Regions from separate parts of the Ralstonia sp. PBBBR1 genome, predicted to be linked through region 1. Evidence: predicted binding sites of a transcription regulator. Region 1 holds the regulator's gene; each other region holds the start of a gene.
What was found. Region 1 encodes FliA, which starts transcription of late flagellar genes. Its sites were predicted from a motif close to CTAAAGTTTNNNNNNNNNNNGCCGNTA; they were not measured.

Region 1 (5,270 bases):
TCATGCAGGCGGCAGCGGACTCGTCGCGGCAGCACGAACAGATGGGTCAGACGGGCGTCCTGCTCGTGCCGCCCGCACTGCGCCCGATGCTTGCCCGCCTGTTCAAGCGTGCCGCACCGAGCCTGCGCGTGCTGTCGCACGCAGAAATTCCGGATCACCGAACGATTAAGGTTGTCGCCATGCTTGGAGGCCGCGCATGAAAATGCATCGATTTACCGGACTGACGTCGCGTGACGTGTTGCGCAAGGTCCGCGACCAACTGGGCGATGGCGCTCTGATCCTGTCGAACCGTGCCATTCCGGGCGGCATCGAGATCATCGCGGCATCCGATTCGCACGTGGATGCGCTGGTCGATACGCAGTCGTCGGCACCCAAGACGGCACAGCGCCGCCCGATGGCTCCGGCTCCGATTCCCGAGCCCGCACCGATTGCCGCTGCAACCGCAGCCGTCGTCGCCGCTCACGCTCCCGCTGAAGAGGCCGCGCAGGCCGAGGCCCCGGCACCCAACGCACTGGCCCGTCTGCGTAACCGCTTCATTGCTTCGCGCCGCGCTCCCGCACAGGAAGACGCACCGGCAGCGCCGGCTGCTCCCGTGGCCAAGCCGGCCGGCCGCACGCTGCAAACGCGCGTGGACGACGACGTGGCGTTTGGCGAAGAAGATGCGCTGGCCGCGTCCACCCGCATGCTGGCGGGCCTGTCGCTCGACCGTGCCAATGCCGAGGTTGCCCAATCTGCGGCGCAGGCCCTGGCCAGCACCGCCCAGTTCATCGCCCGCCGCAGCACGGTGGAAGACGACCAGCCGGAAATGGAATCGACCGCCCGCTTTGCCGCACGTCGCGAGCAGGCACGTGAGCAGGCACGCGAACAGGATGACCGCCCGGTCACGCTGCGCAGCTTTACCGAGCGCGTGGAAGCGCAGGCGCGCACCCTCCGTGCAGAACAGCAGAAGACTGAGGCGCCCATGAAGGCGCGCATCGAGGCGCAAGCCGAGGCAGGCACGTCGTCCGACATTTTCGTCCGCGTGGAGGACACGATGGCCAAGCCCGAAGCCCCGCGTGATGACGTGAGCCTGCAGCGTTCGGCCATCCAGGCCGACGTGAAGGAAAGCATCCGTGCCGAGACCGACGTGATGACCCGCCGCGTGGTCGGCGAGATCGAAACGCTCAAGAGCACGCTGAACGACGCCATGTCGAGCCTGGCCTCGCTGGGCGTGAAGTTGGGCGACCCGGTGCGTACGCGCCTGTTCCAGACCATGCTCAACGCGGGGTTCTCGGCGCAGCTCACGCGCTACGTGCTGGAGAACATGCCGCAGCACGACGCGTATGAAGGTGCGCTGGACTTCGTGCAGCGCGCGATTGAAAAGAACCTGAGCACCGTGTCGGACGAGAACAGCCTGCTCGACCAGGGCGGCGTGTTTGCCCTGATGGGCCCGACCGGCGTGGGCAAGACCACCACGACCGCCAAGCTGGCCGCGCGCTTCGTGCTGCGCCATGGCGCATCGCGCGTGGCACTGCTCTCGACCGACAGCTACCGGATCGGCGGCCACGAACAGCTGCGCATCTACGGCAAGATCCTGGGCGTCTCGGTGCATGCCGTGAAAGACGCGCAAGACCTGAGCCTGGCGCTGAACGACCTGCGCGAGAAGCACGTGGTGCTGATCGACACCATCGGCATGAGCCAGCGTGACCGCGCCGTGTCCGAGCAGATGGCGATGCTGCATGCCGTGGGCCCGTCGATCAAGCGCCTGCTGCTGCTCAACGCTGCCAGCAACGGCAAGACGCTCGATGAAGTCGTGGGTGCCTACCGCGACGCCAACCTGGCCGGCTGCATCCTGACCAAGATCGACGAGGCTGCCTCGGTGGGCCATGCGATGGACGTGATGATCCGTCGCCGCTTGCCGCTGCACTACGTGTCGTACGGCCAGCGTGTGCCGGAAGACATTGCAGTGCCGAACAAGAAGCTGCTGATCCACCGCTCGTTCCGGGCCGGTGCAGAGCAGTCGTCGTTCTCGCTGGATTCGGATGAATCGTTGCTCGTGGCGCAAGGCGCGGTGTTACGCAACGCAGGCAACCGCGAACCCGGCCTGGCCGCTTTCGATTTCGCCTGACAAGGGGGCGCGACCATGACGACGCCATTCGCCAAGGATCAAGCCGCAGGGCTGCGGCGCATGCTCGGTCATGCCGCTGCCCGCCGGGTGCTGGTGATCGGTGCGGAAGAGCAGGTCGATGACTTTGTCGACAACCTGCGCATCGCGCTGTCCGCCATGGGCCGCGACACGGCGGTAGTGAACGCCCAGACCATGCTCGCCATGCCCGGCGTGCTCAAGCAGTACGACGAGACGGCGGATGTGACGCTCGTGGCCGCGCATTTTGGCACCCGGGCGCTGAGCACCGTGGCTGAGGCGTGCGACGACGTGCTGCTGACCTTCTCGGATGGTCCGGAAGGCCTCAAGAGCGCGTACACGCTACTCAAGAAAACCGCCGTGCTGCAAGGCAGCGCTGGCATCCGCACCGTGGTGTGCGGCGCGCACTCGGTGGATTCCGCCGTGCGCGTGTTCGGCAACCTGGCCAACACCGTGGGCCAGTACCTGAACACCCGTATCGATTTCGCCGGCTACCTCCCTGAGGACCGGCACGTAGAACTCGCGCTCTCGCTCGGCAAGCCCGTGGCGAGTGCGTTTCCCGCATCGCCTTCGGCCATGGCCTTCCGCCAGCTTGCCGAAGAAATGTTGAGCTGGGCCAGCGCCGAGGCCCAAGCCGGTGATGGCAGTGTGCCGTCGCGGGTGGTCATGTCGGCGCGGGCACCGGCACAGCTGGCAGATGAATCGGCGCAGGCAACGTCAATGTCGGCATCGACAGCGACAGCGACACCCGGCGCCACCGCACGCGCGGCCGAATTGGTTTATTGAGGCGCAGCATGAACGAAGCGTCAAAGGCAGGCATGGATATGTACACCGCAACCGGTCGCAAGACCAAGTCCGACGAGATGGCCACGTACGCACCCCTGGTGCGCCGCATTGCCAACCAGATGATGGTCAAGCTGCCGGCCAGCGTTGAGCTGGACGACCTGATCCAGGCCGGCATGATGGGCTTGCTCGATGCGCTGTCGCGCTATGAGGAAACGCAGGGCGTGCAGTTCGAGTTCTACGCGGCCCAGCGTATTCGCGGCGCGATCCTGGACGAACTGCGCGGCTCGGATTGGCTGCCGCGCGGCCTGCGCCGCAACGCGCGCACGATCGAGCAGGCAATCCAGAAGCTGCAGCAGCAGAAGGGCCGCGCGCCCACCGAAACCGAGATTGCCGTAGCGCTGGGCATGTCGCTGGCCGAATACCAGAAGCAACTGGTCGACCTGCAAGGCAGCCAGTTGCTGTATTACGAAGATTTCGACCGTGAAGACGCTGACGCCTTCATCGAGAACCGCGCACCCGAGAACGACGCCACGCCGCTGGACCAGCTGCTGGACCACGACCTGCGCGAATCGGTTGTCGCTGCCATCGAGGGACTGCCCGAGCGCGAGAAGCTGATGATGAGCCTCTACTACGAGCAGGATCTGAACCTGCGTGAAATCGGCGCCGTGATGGGCGTGTCGGAATCGCGCGTGTGCCAGATCCACAGCCAGGCGATTGCCCGCATCCGTTCGCGCCTGCGCGATCGCGCATGGCTGCCGACGCCGACCTGATATGAGGTCGGCTGAGAGCTGCTAACAAAACCCTCTGCTTCACTGGGTTGGATGGCGGCTCTTGGTCCCAGCTTTACCTGCCAGGTATTTCTACTGCGCGGTCAGCGACTCATGTCGCGGCCGCGCTTTTTCTTTGGGGCCTCGGTCACGAGGCACGCTTGGAGGCGTGAAACAGGTAGATCACGGCGCACATGCGTTTCAGAACGCAAAATATGTACACAAAAAACGGTTGTAATTGTTGACAGAAAAATGGCGCCCCTCCAAGATTCCGGCAAATACGCGGCATCACGCCGCATGAATGCCGGCGGATGGAACCCGCCCCATCCGCCTAAAGCACGCTCCCGGCATTGACACGGGGGCGGCCCCAGGAGACAGACAATGCGCCAATCCCCCGGCCAACCCACGCCTTCTTCGTCAACAATCGCCGACACCGTTGCCGATCCCGTCAACGAGTTCCTGCCGCTGCCGCGCCTGTTCGCGCTTGGCCTGCAACACCTGCTGGTGATGTACGCCGGGGCGATCGCCGTGCCGCTGATTGTCGGCAATGCGCTCGGCCTCTCGAAGAGCGATCTCTCGTATCTCGTCAATTGCGACCTGTTTGCGGCTGGGATCGGCACGCTGATCCAATCGCTCGGCTTCCTGATTTTCGGGATCCGCCTGCCGGTCATGATGGGCGTCACGTTTGCGGCGGTTGCCCCGATGATCGCCATCGGTGTGGAGCCCGGCATGGGGCTGCCCGGCATCTTCGGGGCGTCGATCGTTTCCGGCGTGTTCGGCATTGCCGTTGCACCGCTGATGGGGCGGCTGCTGGGCCTGTTCCCGCGCGTGGTGACGGGCACGGTCATCATGCTGATCGGTTTTTCGCTGCTGAGCGTGGGGATCAACTGGGCTGCGGGCGGCCAGCAGATGATTCCGCAGGTGGTGGATGGCGCGCGCCACATGGTGCCGAACCCGGCGTTTGGCGATCCGTTCGGCCTCGCCATTGCGGCGCTCGTGCTGGTGACGATCCTGCTGCTGACCAAGTTCGGTAACGCGCTGCTGTGCAATATCGCGGTGCTGCTTGGCATCGTCACGGGCACGCTGGTGGCTGCGGCGTTCGGCAAGGTGTCGCTGGCCGACGCGAGCGCCGCGCCGCTGATGACGCTGGTGACGCCGTTCTACTTCGGGATGCCGAAGTTCGAGCTGTCGGCCATCATCTCGATGTGCATCGTGATCGTGATCACGCTGGTGGAATCGACTGGCATGTTCCTCGCGCTGGCGCACGTGGTGGGCAAGCCGATCTCGCGCAACGAACTGACCAATGGCCTGCGTGCCGACGGTCTGGCGACGGTCGTGGCCGGTGTGTTCAATACGTTCCCGCATACATCGTTCTCGCAGAACATCGGGCTGGTGTCGATCACGGGCGTGCGGTCGCGCTACGTGGCGGCCGCCGGCGGTGTGCTGCTGATCGTGCTGGGGCTGTTTCCGAAGCTGTCTTACGTGGTGGCATCGGTGCCGCAATACGTGCTGGGCGGCGCGGGCATCGTGATGTTCGGCATGGTGGCCGCAGCCGGTATCCGCATGCTGGGCATGGTCGACTTCCAGCAGCAGCG
Region 2 (5,270 bases), on a different contig from region 1:
GAAGCTGGTGAGCATCGACCCGTCGAACATCGATCGCGGCGCCGACGGCCTGTTCCGCCAGCGCGACGGCCAGGACGCCAGCGTGGACGAGAAAGTCCGCGTGACCGGCGGGGCGCTGGAAGGCAGCAACGTCAACCTGACCGACTCGCTGGTCAACATGATTGCGATCTCGCGCCAGCTCGAAATGCAGATGAAATCGCTGCACACGAGCGACACGAATGCCCAGTCGGCCAATGAACTGCTGCGCCACGCCTGAACGGCCGGCGCATTGAATTGAATCAACCAAGGACTCGAACATGATTCGCTCCCTGTGGATTTCCAAGACCGGGATGGACGCCCAGCAATCGCAGCTGGATGTCATCTCGAACAACCTGGCGAACGTCAACACGACGGGCTTCAAGCGCTCGCGCGCCGTGTTCGAGGACTTGCTGTATCAGAACGTGCGCGAGCCGGGCGCACAGTCGTCGCAACAGACCACGCTGCCTTCGGGCATGCAGATCGGTACCGGTGCGCGCATCGTCGCCACCGAGCGCCTGCACACGCAGGGCAACCTGCAGCAGACCGGCAACTCGACCGACGTGGCCATCAACGGCAACGGCTTCTTCCAGGTGCAGATGCCTGACGGCACGCTGGCCTATACGCGTGACGGCAGCTTCCAGGTCAACGCGCAGGGTCAGCTGGTGACCTCCAGCGGTTACCCGGTGCAGCCGGCTGTGACGATCCCGCAGAACGCCACCAGCCTGACCATCGGCAAGGATGGCGTTGTGACGGTCACCACGCCCGGCGCGGTCAACAACACGCAGGTGGGCACGTTCCAGCTGGCCAACTTCATCAACCCGGCCGGCCTGCGCAGCATGGGCGAAAACCTGTATGCCGAAACCGAAGCGTCGGGCACGGCCAACCTGGCCAACCCGGGCTCGAACGGCGTGGGCGCGCTCAGCCAGAACTACGTTGAAACGTCCAACGTGAACGTGGTGGAAGAAATGGTCAACATGATCCAGACGCAGCGTGCGTACGAGATCAACAGCAAGTCGGTCCAGACCTCGGACCAGATGCTGGAGAAGCTGTCGCAGCTTTGAGCCGACGGCGCAGTCTTTGAGGATGTAGTGCGATGCATACCCCCCCGGTTTATTCGCTCCAGAATGGCGAGCACAGCGGCCGCGCTGTGCCGGCTGTTCGAGTCGTTCGATTGGCCGTGCTCGGCACGGCCGCCTTGCTCGCTACGGCGTGCGGCTTGCTGCCGCCGCCGGCCCCGATCGTGCAGGGTCCGACAACCGCGCGCCCGCCGATGCCGGTGATGGCGCCGCGCCAGAACGGGGCGATTTACCAGGAAGTGGCATCGGGCAGCGGTGGGTTTCGCGGCATGTTCGAAGACCGCCGCGCGCACATGGTGGGCGACACGATCACCATCGTGATCACCGAGAACACAGCGGCCAGCAAGCAGACTTCGGGCAGCGTCAACCGCACCGGCAGCATGAGCGCCTCGGTGCCGACCTTCGCCGGCATGAACGCGGGCGTGCTGTCTTTGCTGGGCGTGTCGGCCAGCGACGCCAACAAGTTCGACAGCAAGGGCGCCAACGGTGCGCAGAACAACTTCACAGCCACGATTACCGTCACGGTGGTGGAGGTGCTGGGCAACGGCAACCTGGTCGTGAGCGGCGAGAAGCAGATGGCCGTGGGCCAGGGCACCGAGTCGATCAAGTTCTCGGGCGTGGTCAACCCCACGACCGTCAACAATCAAAACACCGTGCTGTCCACCCAGGTGGCGGACGCACGCATGGAATATCGCGGCACGGGCTATGTGGCCGAGTCGCAGCAGATGGGCTGGCTGTCGCGGTTCTTCCTGACCGTGTCGCCGTTCTGAGGAATCTGCCATGACTTTGCTTAGAACGAGGTTGTATCGAACCCTTGGCGCGGCCCTGGTGGCACTGAGCGCGATTTCAGCGGTTGTTCCGACCACGGCACACGCTGACCGCATCAAGGATCTGACCACCGTTGCCGGCGTGCGAGACAACGCGCTGATCGGCTACGGCCTTGTCGTCGGCCTGGACGGCAGCGGCGACCAGACCACGCAGACCCCGTTCACGGTCCAGAGCTTCAACAACATGCTCACGCAGTTCGGCATCAACGTACCGGCCGGCGCGAGCATCCAGCTCAAGAACACCGCCGCCGTGGTGGTGACGGCCACGCTGCCTGCCTTTGTGCGGCCGGGCCAGACCATCGACGTGACGGTGTCCTCCATCGGTAACGCCAAGAGCCTGCGCGGCGGCACGCTGCTGCTCACGCCGCTCAAGGGCGTGGACGGCCAGCTCTACGCATTGGCGCAGGGCAACGTGGTGATTGGCGGTGCAGGCGCGTCGGCCAATGGCAGCAAGGTGCAGATCAACCAGCTCGGCGCGGGCCGTATCGCCAACGGCGCCACGGTGGAGCGTGCCGTGCAGGCCACGGTGGGCGAGGCCGGCAGCATCCAGCTCGATACCGGCACGACGGATTTCGGCACCGTGCAGAACATCGTCACCGCCATCAACAAGCAGTTCGGCACGGATACGGCGCAAGCCGCCGACGGCCGCACGATCAACGTGCGCGCACCGGCCCTGGCGTCGGACCGCGTCGGCTTCGTGGCCAAGCTGCAGAATATTGACGTGACGCCGGCGCTGGCCGCCGCGCGTGTGGTGGTCAACGCCCGCACGGGCTCGGTGGTGATGAACCAGCTCGTCAAGCTCGAGCCCTGCGCGGTGGCGCACGGCAGCCTGTCGGTCACCATCAGTACGGACCCGGTGGTGAGCCAGCCCGCGCCCTTCTCGCAAGGGCAGACGGTGGCGGGCGCGCGCTCGAACATTGAGGTCAAGCAGCAAGGCGGCAGCCTTATCAACGTGAAGGGCGGCACCAACCTGGCGGATGTGGTGAAGGCCATCAACGCGATTGGCGCCAACCCGCAAGACCTGATCTCGATCCTGCAGGCGATGAAGGCGGCCAACGCGCTGCGCGCCGACCTGGAAATCATCTGACGCAGGGGAGGCCACGATGAACCCAACCGACCTCACCAGCCGCCTGGCGCTCGATTCCCGAGGGTTCGAGTCGCTCAAGCAAACGGCGCGTACCGATCCGAACGGCGCGGCCAAGACCGTCGCCAAGCAATTCGACGCGATCTTCGTGAACATGATGCTCAAGCAGATGCGCGATGCATCGCCGCAGAACGGGCCGCTCGATTCGTCTTCGAGCAAGATGTACACGTCGATGCTCGACCAGCAGCTGTCGCAGACCATGGCGTCGCGCGGCGTGGGCGTGGCAGACCAGCTTCTGAAGCAGATGCTGCGTCAGGCCAACCATGTGAACCCGGATGCGGGCGGCAAGGTGAATACCGCGCTGTCCAATACGACGGCGACCAATACCGCGCTGCCGGGTGCCGCCAGTGCGACCAGCGATGCCGCCAAGGCCATCGCCCGGTCGTCACTCAACAGCATGGCTGCAGCCGTCGCACCGGGCACCGAAGACGACGGTTCGGGCATCAGCACCGTGCCGCGCCCGGGCCTGGAAGAACGTGTGCAGCGTGCGCTGGCCGCCCTGCGCAAGCAGGCGGATGCGCAGGCGCAGACCCCGAGTGCGCCGCCCGAGGTGGATCTGTCGACGGTGGCATCGGAGCCGCGCGGCGAGCGCATGACCAGCTTCTACAACAAGCTGATCGGCCACGCGTCGCAGGCCGCACAGGAAACCGGCATTCCGGCCAACTTCATGATCGGCCACGCCGCGCTGGAGTCCGGCTGGGGCCGCCGCGAGATCAAGGCAAAGGACGGCACGAACACGCACAACCTGTTCGGCATCAAGGCCGGCGGCTCATGGGCCGGCAAGACTGCCACGGTGACCACCACCGAATACATCGGCGGTGTTGCCCACAAGGTTCAGGAGAAATTCCGCGCCTACAGCTCGTACGCCGAGGCGTTCAAGGATTACGCCAACCTGCTGGCCAACAACCCGCGCTACAGCAACGTCGTGGCAGCCGGCAACGGCAACGATGCGGCGTCGTTCGCCAAGGGCTTGCAGCGCGCGGGCTACGCCACCGATCCGAACTACGCCCACAAGATCATGGCGGTGCTCAAGCAGATCGTCTGAGTGATTTAAGAAGCATATTTTGGCGACGGCGGCCGGCTCAAGTTTGTCCTGAGTCGGCCGATGTTGTTTCTAGAGCTTATTTCGGCGGCTTCGTGCCGCCCGCACCGAGACAACTATGAGCAGCTCCCTCCTGAATATTGGCGCGTCTGGCCTGCGGGTTGCCGATATCAACCTGCAGGTGACCGGCAACAACATTGCCAACGCCAGCACGCCTGGCTATTCGCGCCAGGAAGCCGTGCAGACGGAAAACATTCCGCTGTACGCCGGCGTGGGCTATCTCGGCCAGGGCGCCAACGTCACGACCGTCAAGCGCATCTACGACCAGTTCCTCACGGCCCAGGTGCAAAGCGGCCAGGCCTCGACCAGCGCAGCAGACCAGCTCAACAGCCTGGTGTCGGGCCTGAGCAAATACATGTCGGACAGCAACAGCGGCCTGACTTCGTCGCTCACCAGCTTCTTCAACGCTGCCGATGGCCTGGCCTCCAAGCCCTCGGACACCACCGCGCGCCAGGTCTTCCTGAACGCCGCGGCGGGCCTGCAAAGCCGCTTCAATTCGATTGCCGGGCAACTGAGTTCGCTCAACAACCAGGTCAATACGCAGGTGCAGACGCAGATCAGCTCGGTCAACGGCACCGCGCAGCAGATCGCCTCGTTGAACGACCAGATTTCCAAGGCGGAAGCCTCAACCGGCCAGCCGGCCAATGACCTGCGTGACCAGCGCGACCAGCTAGTCCAGACGCTCAATCAGTCGATCAAGGCGAGCGTGGTGCAGACCGGCGACGGCCAGTTCAACATCTACGTGGGTAACGGCCAGGCGCTCGTGCAGGGCAACAAGAGCTACCAGCTGACGGCGGTGCCGTCGCAGTACGACCCGACGCAACTGTCGGTGGGCTACAAGAGCCCGGGCGGCACGGTCAACATCGACGACAGCCAGCTCGGCGGTGGTGCGCTGGGCGGCCTGATGGACTTTCGCAACAACACGCTCATTCCGGCACAGAACAGCCTGGGCCGTCTGGCCACGGCCGTGTCGGCCGACGTGAACGCGCAGAACAAACTCGGCATGGACGCCAACGGCAAGATGGGCACGGACCTCTTCTCCGTGGCCAACCCGAGCGTCGCGCCCAGCACCAACAACACCGGCAGCGGCTCGCTGACTGCCA
Region 3 (5,270 bases), on a different contig from region 1:
CTCGGCGAGGATCGTCAGATCGTTGTTGGCGTTCGCCAACAGCAGGCGGCGCAGCATGTAGTCGTACAGATTGTTCAGTTGCACGGCAATCTCGCCGCCGCGCTGGTGATCCAGGCTGGCCTGCAGCCCCTGGCCGATGATCGAGATGGCTTTGTCGATCGCCCGCACCTTGGCCAGCACGTCGCCGCGCTGCATGGCGGCACTGGCCAGGTTGATGGCGGCCCGCGCGCCTTCAAACAACATGGCGATCAGGCGATGCGGATTGGCGTCTACCACGGACGTCTCGATGCCGACTTGCGCATAGGCACCGATGGCACGGCGTGCTGCGTACATGGAAAAGGTCCTCGCTGGTGTCTGTTTTGTTATGGGTTGTGCTCTAAACCTGAGCCCGGCTTAGTTGCTGCTCGAAGTTTGCTTTGTAATGGCCGCGAGCTGCGTCGTCAGGTAGTTGCTGGTGTTCGTCATGCTTGCCACCGCGGCCGACAGCGCGTTGAACTGCGTGTAGTACAGCGCCTGCTTGTTATCCAGGCGCGTCTGCATGGCGGTGATCTGGCTGGCAAGCGAGGTCAGCGAACTGTTGATCGAATCGGTCTCGTTCTGCACCATGCCGCTGGACGACAGCAGGTTGGTCATCACCGTGTTGAGCTGCGCGGCGTAACCGCGCTGCACCGTGACCGTGCCACGGGCGCCCAGCGGGCCGCCGGCCACTTGCACGGTCAAGCCGTCGGTGGCGGAACCGGCAATCCCATACAGGTTCTGGCCCGAGCCGGTCGCTGCCGCACCGTTGATGGTGCCCTGCACATCCACACCATTGGCGGCCGTCGGGCTCGCGCCGAAGAGCGACGAAGCCCCCGCGCCTGATACCGACACCACCGACACAGAGCCAAACTGGCTATCGGTAATGCTCAGCACGCCGCTGGCATTGGCCGACACCGATGCGTTGACCTTGGCGTTCTGTAGCGTGGCCGATGCGTTGATCTGGCTTTGAATCTGCGCGGCCAGGGTCGTCGCGGTGTAGCTGCCGGCCGCCAACGTCACGTTGACTGACATGCCGCTGATGCTGAACGCGAGCGTGTCGTTCACGCCCGCCGTAATGGTCGTGTTTGCGGCGGCCGAACCCGTGAGCGTGCCCTGCGTGGCCAACTGCGTCACGTTGACGGCGTAGCTGCCGGCCTGTGTGGAATCCGAGAACGTCGGCACGCTGACCAGCGAATCGGTGGCCGTGCCGGTACCGGCAAACAAACCGGTAACCTGGCTGGGCGACTTTGCAATGGCCGCCGACAGCTTGGTGTTGTCGACCGACAGGGTGCCGTCGGAATTCATCGTCACGCCCACGCTGCCCAGCGACTGGTAGTTGCCGTTGCCGACTGCCTGCCCCAGCACGTCGGTAATCTGGTTGATCAGCGTCTTGGTACTCACATCGCCGGCCAGCGGGCCATTGTTGGCACTGTTGGCGGTGTCGATGTTGGTGAGCGAATTCAGTTGCGTGCGCAGCGCGTTGTAGCCGTTCACGAAGTTGGTGACGGCGGTGGTGGTGGCGGTCGGGTCGTTGGCCACCGTCACGTTGGTGCTGCCCGTCTTGGACAGCGTGAACGACGTGCCATCCACCACGTTTGACAACGTGTTGGTCGGGCTTTGCACGGCAATGCCGTTGATGGTGGCCAGGGCATTCTGGCCCGTGGTCACCTCGGTCATGTTCTGCGTGCCGGCCGGATCCTGCGAGAGCAGCGATTGCAGCGTCGAGTCGCCCGACACCGAAATCTTCATCTCCGAGCTTGAGCCGCCCGCAGTGGACGTCAGCACCAGACGGTACGGGTTGCCGCTGCCGTCGTTCACGATGCTGGCCGAGACACCCAGGTTGGCCGAGTTGATGGCATCACGGATGCCCGCCAGCGTGTTGTTGGACGAGTTGATCGTGATCGAGCCCCCCGCCAAGTTGCCGTTTTGCGTGAACGTCGAACCGGTGTACTTACCGCCGGAAAGCGAGCCACCCGACACCGTGCCGAACGAGAACGAAATCGTGGTCGATGCGCCGCTGCCGATGGCGGTGGTGGTGGAAGCTTGCCCCTGCGCCGCCAGCACCTGCGATTGCGCAAGCTGCGTGACATTGACCGCGTAGGAACCTGCCGGCGCCGAGCCTGTCACCGACGCACTCAGCATCGAGGTGTCGTATCCGCTGGCCTTCATGGCGCTGTAGTTTGACGCGCTGCTCAGATTCGACAGCGTGGTCTGGAAGGTCGACAGCGCACTCTTGAGCGAGCCCACAGCCGACAGCTGCGTCTGATACGAGCTTTGCTGGGTCTGCAGCTGCGTCAGCGGCAGGCTTTCCACCTTCATGAGGCTGGACACCAGCGAATTGACATCGATGCTCGTCCCAATACCGGGAATCGAGATCGGCGGCACGTAGCTGCTGGTTGAGGAGGTGGTAGTGGTAGTCGCCATGATCGGGTCTGATAAGCGTCTGCGCCGACGGAAGTCTCTCTACACAACGGCACGGGCCGCAGCTTCTTTAGGGCAGGTTATGCAGGCGCCACCCACGCAGAAGAGGGGTATCCGACAAAAGGAAAAAGGCCGACGCCCCCGAGGAGCGCCGGCCCTTGGCCCAGCCGCAAGACGGCTGGGTGGCATCCAGCTTACTGATTAGCCCTTCAGCAGGCTCAGGATGCTGTTCGGTGCCGAGTTGGCTTGCGCCAGCATCGCCGTACCCGCTTGCTGCAGGATGTTCTGACGGGTCATGTTCGAGGTTTCCGACGCATAGTCCGTATCGATCAAGGACGACTTGGCAGCCGACAGCGCGGTGTTGTTCGACGTCAGCGTGTTGATCGTCGAGTTCAGACCACTTTGCTGAGCACCCAGGTTGGCGCGAGCCGCCTTCAGGTTGGTCAGATCGGTGTCGATGGCCGCCTGTGCGGCGGTCGCGTTGGCAGTCGAGGTCACGCTCGTGCCGCTCAGCGTACCGAAGGTCGACAGGTTGGCGTTGGAGACCGAGGTCACATCGGTCGCGGCGTTCTGGCCGTACTGGAACGTCGTGGCCGTAACCGAACCGTCGAACAGCTTGTTGCCGTTGTAGTTCGCGTTGGTCTCGATGTTCTTGTTGGCGGTGGCCAGCTTTTGGTATTCCTTGTCCAGGTTGGCCTGGTCGGTGGTCGACAGACCGCCGTTGTTGGCTTCCACGGCCAGTTGGCGCATACGTTGCAGGTTGTTTTCAACCTGGCCCAGGTACGAGTCGGCCGTTTGCAGATACGACATCGCCTGGTTGGAGTTCTGGATACCTTGCGTCTGCGAGTTCAGCGTGGTGGTCAGGCTGGAGGCCACAGCGTAGGCGGCGGCGTCATCCTTCGCGCTGTTCACGCGCAGGCCGGTCGACAGACGTTCCAGCGAGGTCTGCAGCGCATCCTTCGATGCCGACAGTGCTTGCTGCGTTTGCAGGGACGAGATATTGGTATTAAGGCTGAGGGACATGACGGCTCCTAAGTTTCCCGATGGTTTGTTGCCCGTGTTTGCTGATTCCGGCTAGGCCGGGCAACGTGACCTGCAACTTGAAGGGGATCAGGTCTGCGTTGTACTCAGGTTATCGGTGGCCTCGGAGGAAAGTTTAGGGTCGCCTTGACAAATTTGTGCGTCGGCGGCGGTTTGGGCTTGCGGGCGCCTGACTTTCGGCACCCCTCCAAAAGAGGCGGTGCGCCTGCTTCTTGGCCTTCGGGCCCTCGGCTATACTCGTTCGACCAGTTCATAGGCGCCTGCATCTCTCTATATAGAGCGCCACACACAGCACAGATGGGGAGTTGCAAGCCCGCCAGACGGCCCAAGGCCTGCCGGCGGAAAGAAGAGCTCGATGCGAGCCCGCGTTTGACCCGCAACACCCACCATGCTCAATGTCCTGATCGTCGAACCGCACGATATTGCCCGTGTCGGCCTGCGCCAGATCCTCAAGGATTCGCGCCTGGCCCGGCAGATCGAGGCCGTGCCGGACCTGCGCGATGCCAATAACGACCTGCTCGCACAGCGCGAGTGGGACGTCATGCTGTTCTCGGTGGAATCGGCCACCGGAGACGAATTCCAGACCATCAAGACCGTGCGCCAGCAGCATGCGCGTTTGGCCGTGCTGGCGCTGGGCCGCCACCCGGAAGCGCTGCTTGCCGTACGGGCGCTCAAGGCGGGCGCCGCCGGCTACCTGCCGATGGACGCCAGCCAGCCGCAACTGCTGGCAGCCATCAACGCCATCTCGAAAGGCAAGAAATACCTGCCTTCGGACCTCGTGGAAGTCCTGGCCGACAACCTGAATGTCGACTGGGACAAGCCCCGCCACGACATCCTCTCTGACCGCGAATTCCAGACGCTGCGCATGCTCGGCTCCGGCCGCACGCTGGGCGAGATTGCCGAGGCGCTGCAGATCAGCGTCAAAACGGTCAGCGTGTATCGGGGGCGCGTGCTCTCGAAGATGAAGCTGCGCAACAATGCCGAGCTCACCATGTACGTGGTCAGCAACAGCTTGCAGATCTGAGCGCGCTATGAGAACCGCGGGACACGCTCGCCGTAACGGCGGGCGTTCTCGCGCACGAGATCCTGTACCGCTGCCGGTTCCAGCGGCCGCGTGAGCAAATAGCCCTGAAACTCGTCGCAGCCGACTTCGCGCAGGAATTCAAGCTGGCCGATGGTTTCCACGCCTTCGGCCACGGTCTTCATGCCCATGGCTTGCGCCATCATGATGATGGCCCGCGTGATGGCCGCGCGCTCGACCACGTGCGGCAGGTCTTGCACGAACGAACGGTCGATCTTCAACGTATCGATCGGGAAGCGGTGCAGATACGACAGCGATGAGTATCCGGTACCGAAATCGTCCAGCGCCAGCGATACGCCCATGGCGCGCAGCTCGGTCAGCAGGGCATGCAATGACGGATCGTCGCGAATCAGAATGCCTTCGGTCATCTCCAGTTCCACCGCGTTGCCGGGCAAGCCACTGGTCGACAGCGCGCCACGCACCATCCCGCTCAACTGCCCGGAGCTGAATGCCTGGCCCGAGAGGTTGATCGACATGCGCAAGTCCGGCAGCCCGATGCGGCGCCAGCGTGCAAGCTGGTCGCAGGCGGCGCGCAGAATCCAGCGGTCGATCTCGACAATGAGACCGGTTTCTTCGGCGTCCTGAATGAACTGGCCGGGCATCATGTGGCCGAAATCGGCCGAGTTCCAGCGGATGAGCGCTTCCACCCCGACAATGCGGCCGCTCCTGACGTCCACGCGCGGCTGGTAGTCGGCGTAGAACTCGTTGC

Region 2: the regulator FliA is predicted to act here: its motif matches at 4,147-4,173, upstream of flgK (flagellar hook-associated protein FlgK).
Region 3: the regulator FliA is predicted to act here: its motif matches at 3,573-3,599, upstream of CFE42_RS06825 (flagellin).

Annotation. Positions count from the first base shown of each region.
Region 1 covers NZ_NKIL01000005.1:300,882-306,151, reverse strand. Annotated here, with positions in the region: gene flhA (flagellar biosynthesis protein FlhA) at 1-200, shown strand, start outside; gene flhF (flagellar biosynthesis protein FlhF) at 197-2,107, shown strand; gene CFE42_RS10090 (hypothetical protein) at 2,123-2,908, shown strand; gene CFE42_RS10085 (RNA polymerase sigma factor FliA) at 2,917-3,678, shown strand; gene CFE42_RS10080 (nucleobase:cation symporter-2 family protein) at 4,057-5,270, shown strand, end outside.
Region 2 covers NZ_NKIL01000004.1:176,779-182,048, reverse strand. Annotated here, with positions in the region: gene flgF (flagellar basal-body rod protein FlgF) at 1-256, shown strand, start outside; gene flgG (flagellar basal-body rod protein FlgG) at 297-1,079, shown strand; gene CFE42_RS07000 (flagellar basal body L-ring protein FlgH) at 1,112-1,864, shown strand; gene CFE42_RS06995 (flagellar basal body P-ring protein FlgI) at 1,875-3,008, shown strand; gene flgJ (flagellar assembly peptidoglycan hydrolase FlgJ) at 3,025-4,110, shown strand; gene flgK (flagellar hook-associated protein FlgK) at 4,226-5,270, shown strand, end outside.
Region 3 covers NZ_NKIL01000004.1:143,388-148,657, forward strand. Annotated here, with positions in the region: gene fliS (flagellar export chaperone FliS) at 1-333, opposite strand, end outside; gene fliD (flagellar filament capping protein FliD) at 394-2,442, opposite strand; gene CFE42_RS06825 (flagellin) at 2,641-3,462, opposite strand; gene CFE42_RS06830 (response regulator transcription factor) at 3,869-4,504, shown strand; gene CFE42_RS06835 (EAL domain-containing protein) at 4,510-5,270, opposite strand, start outside.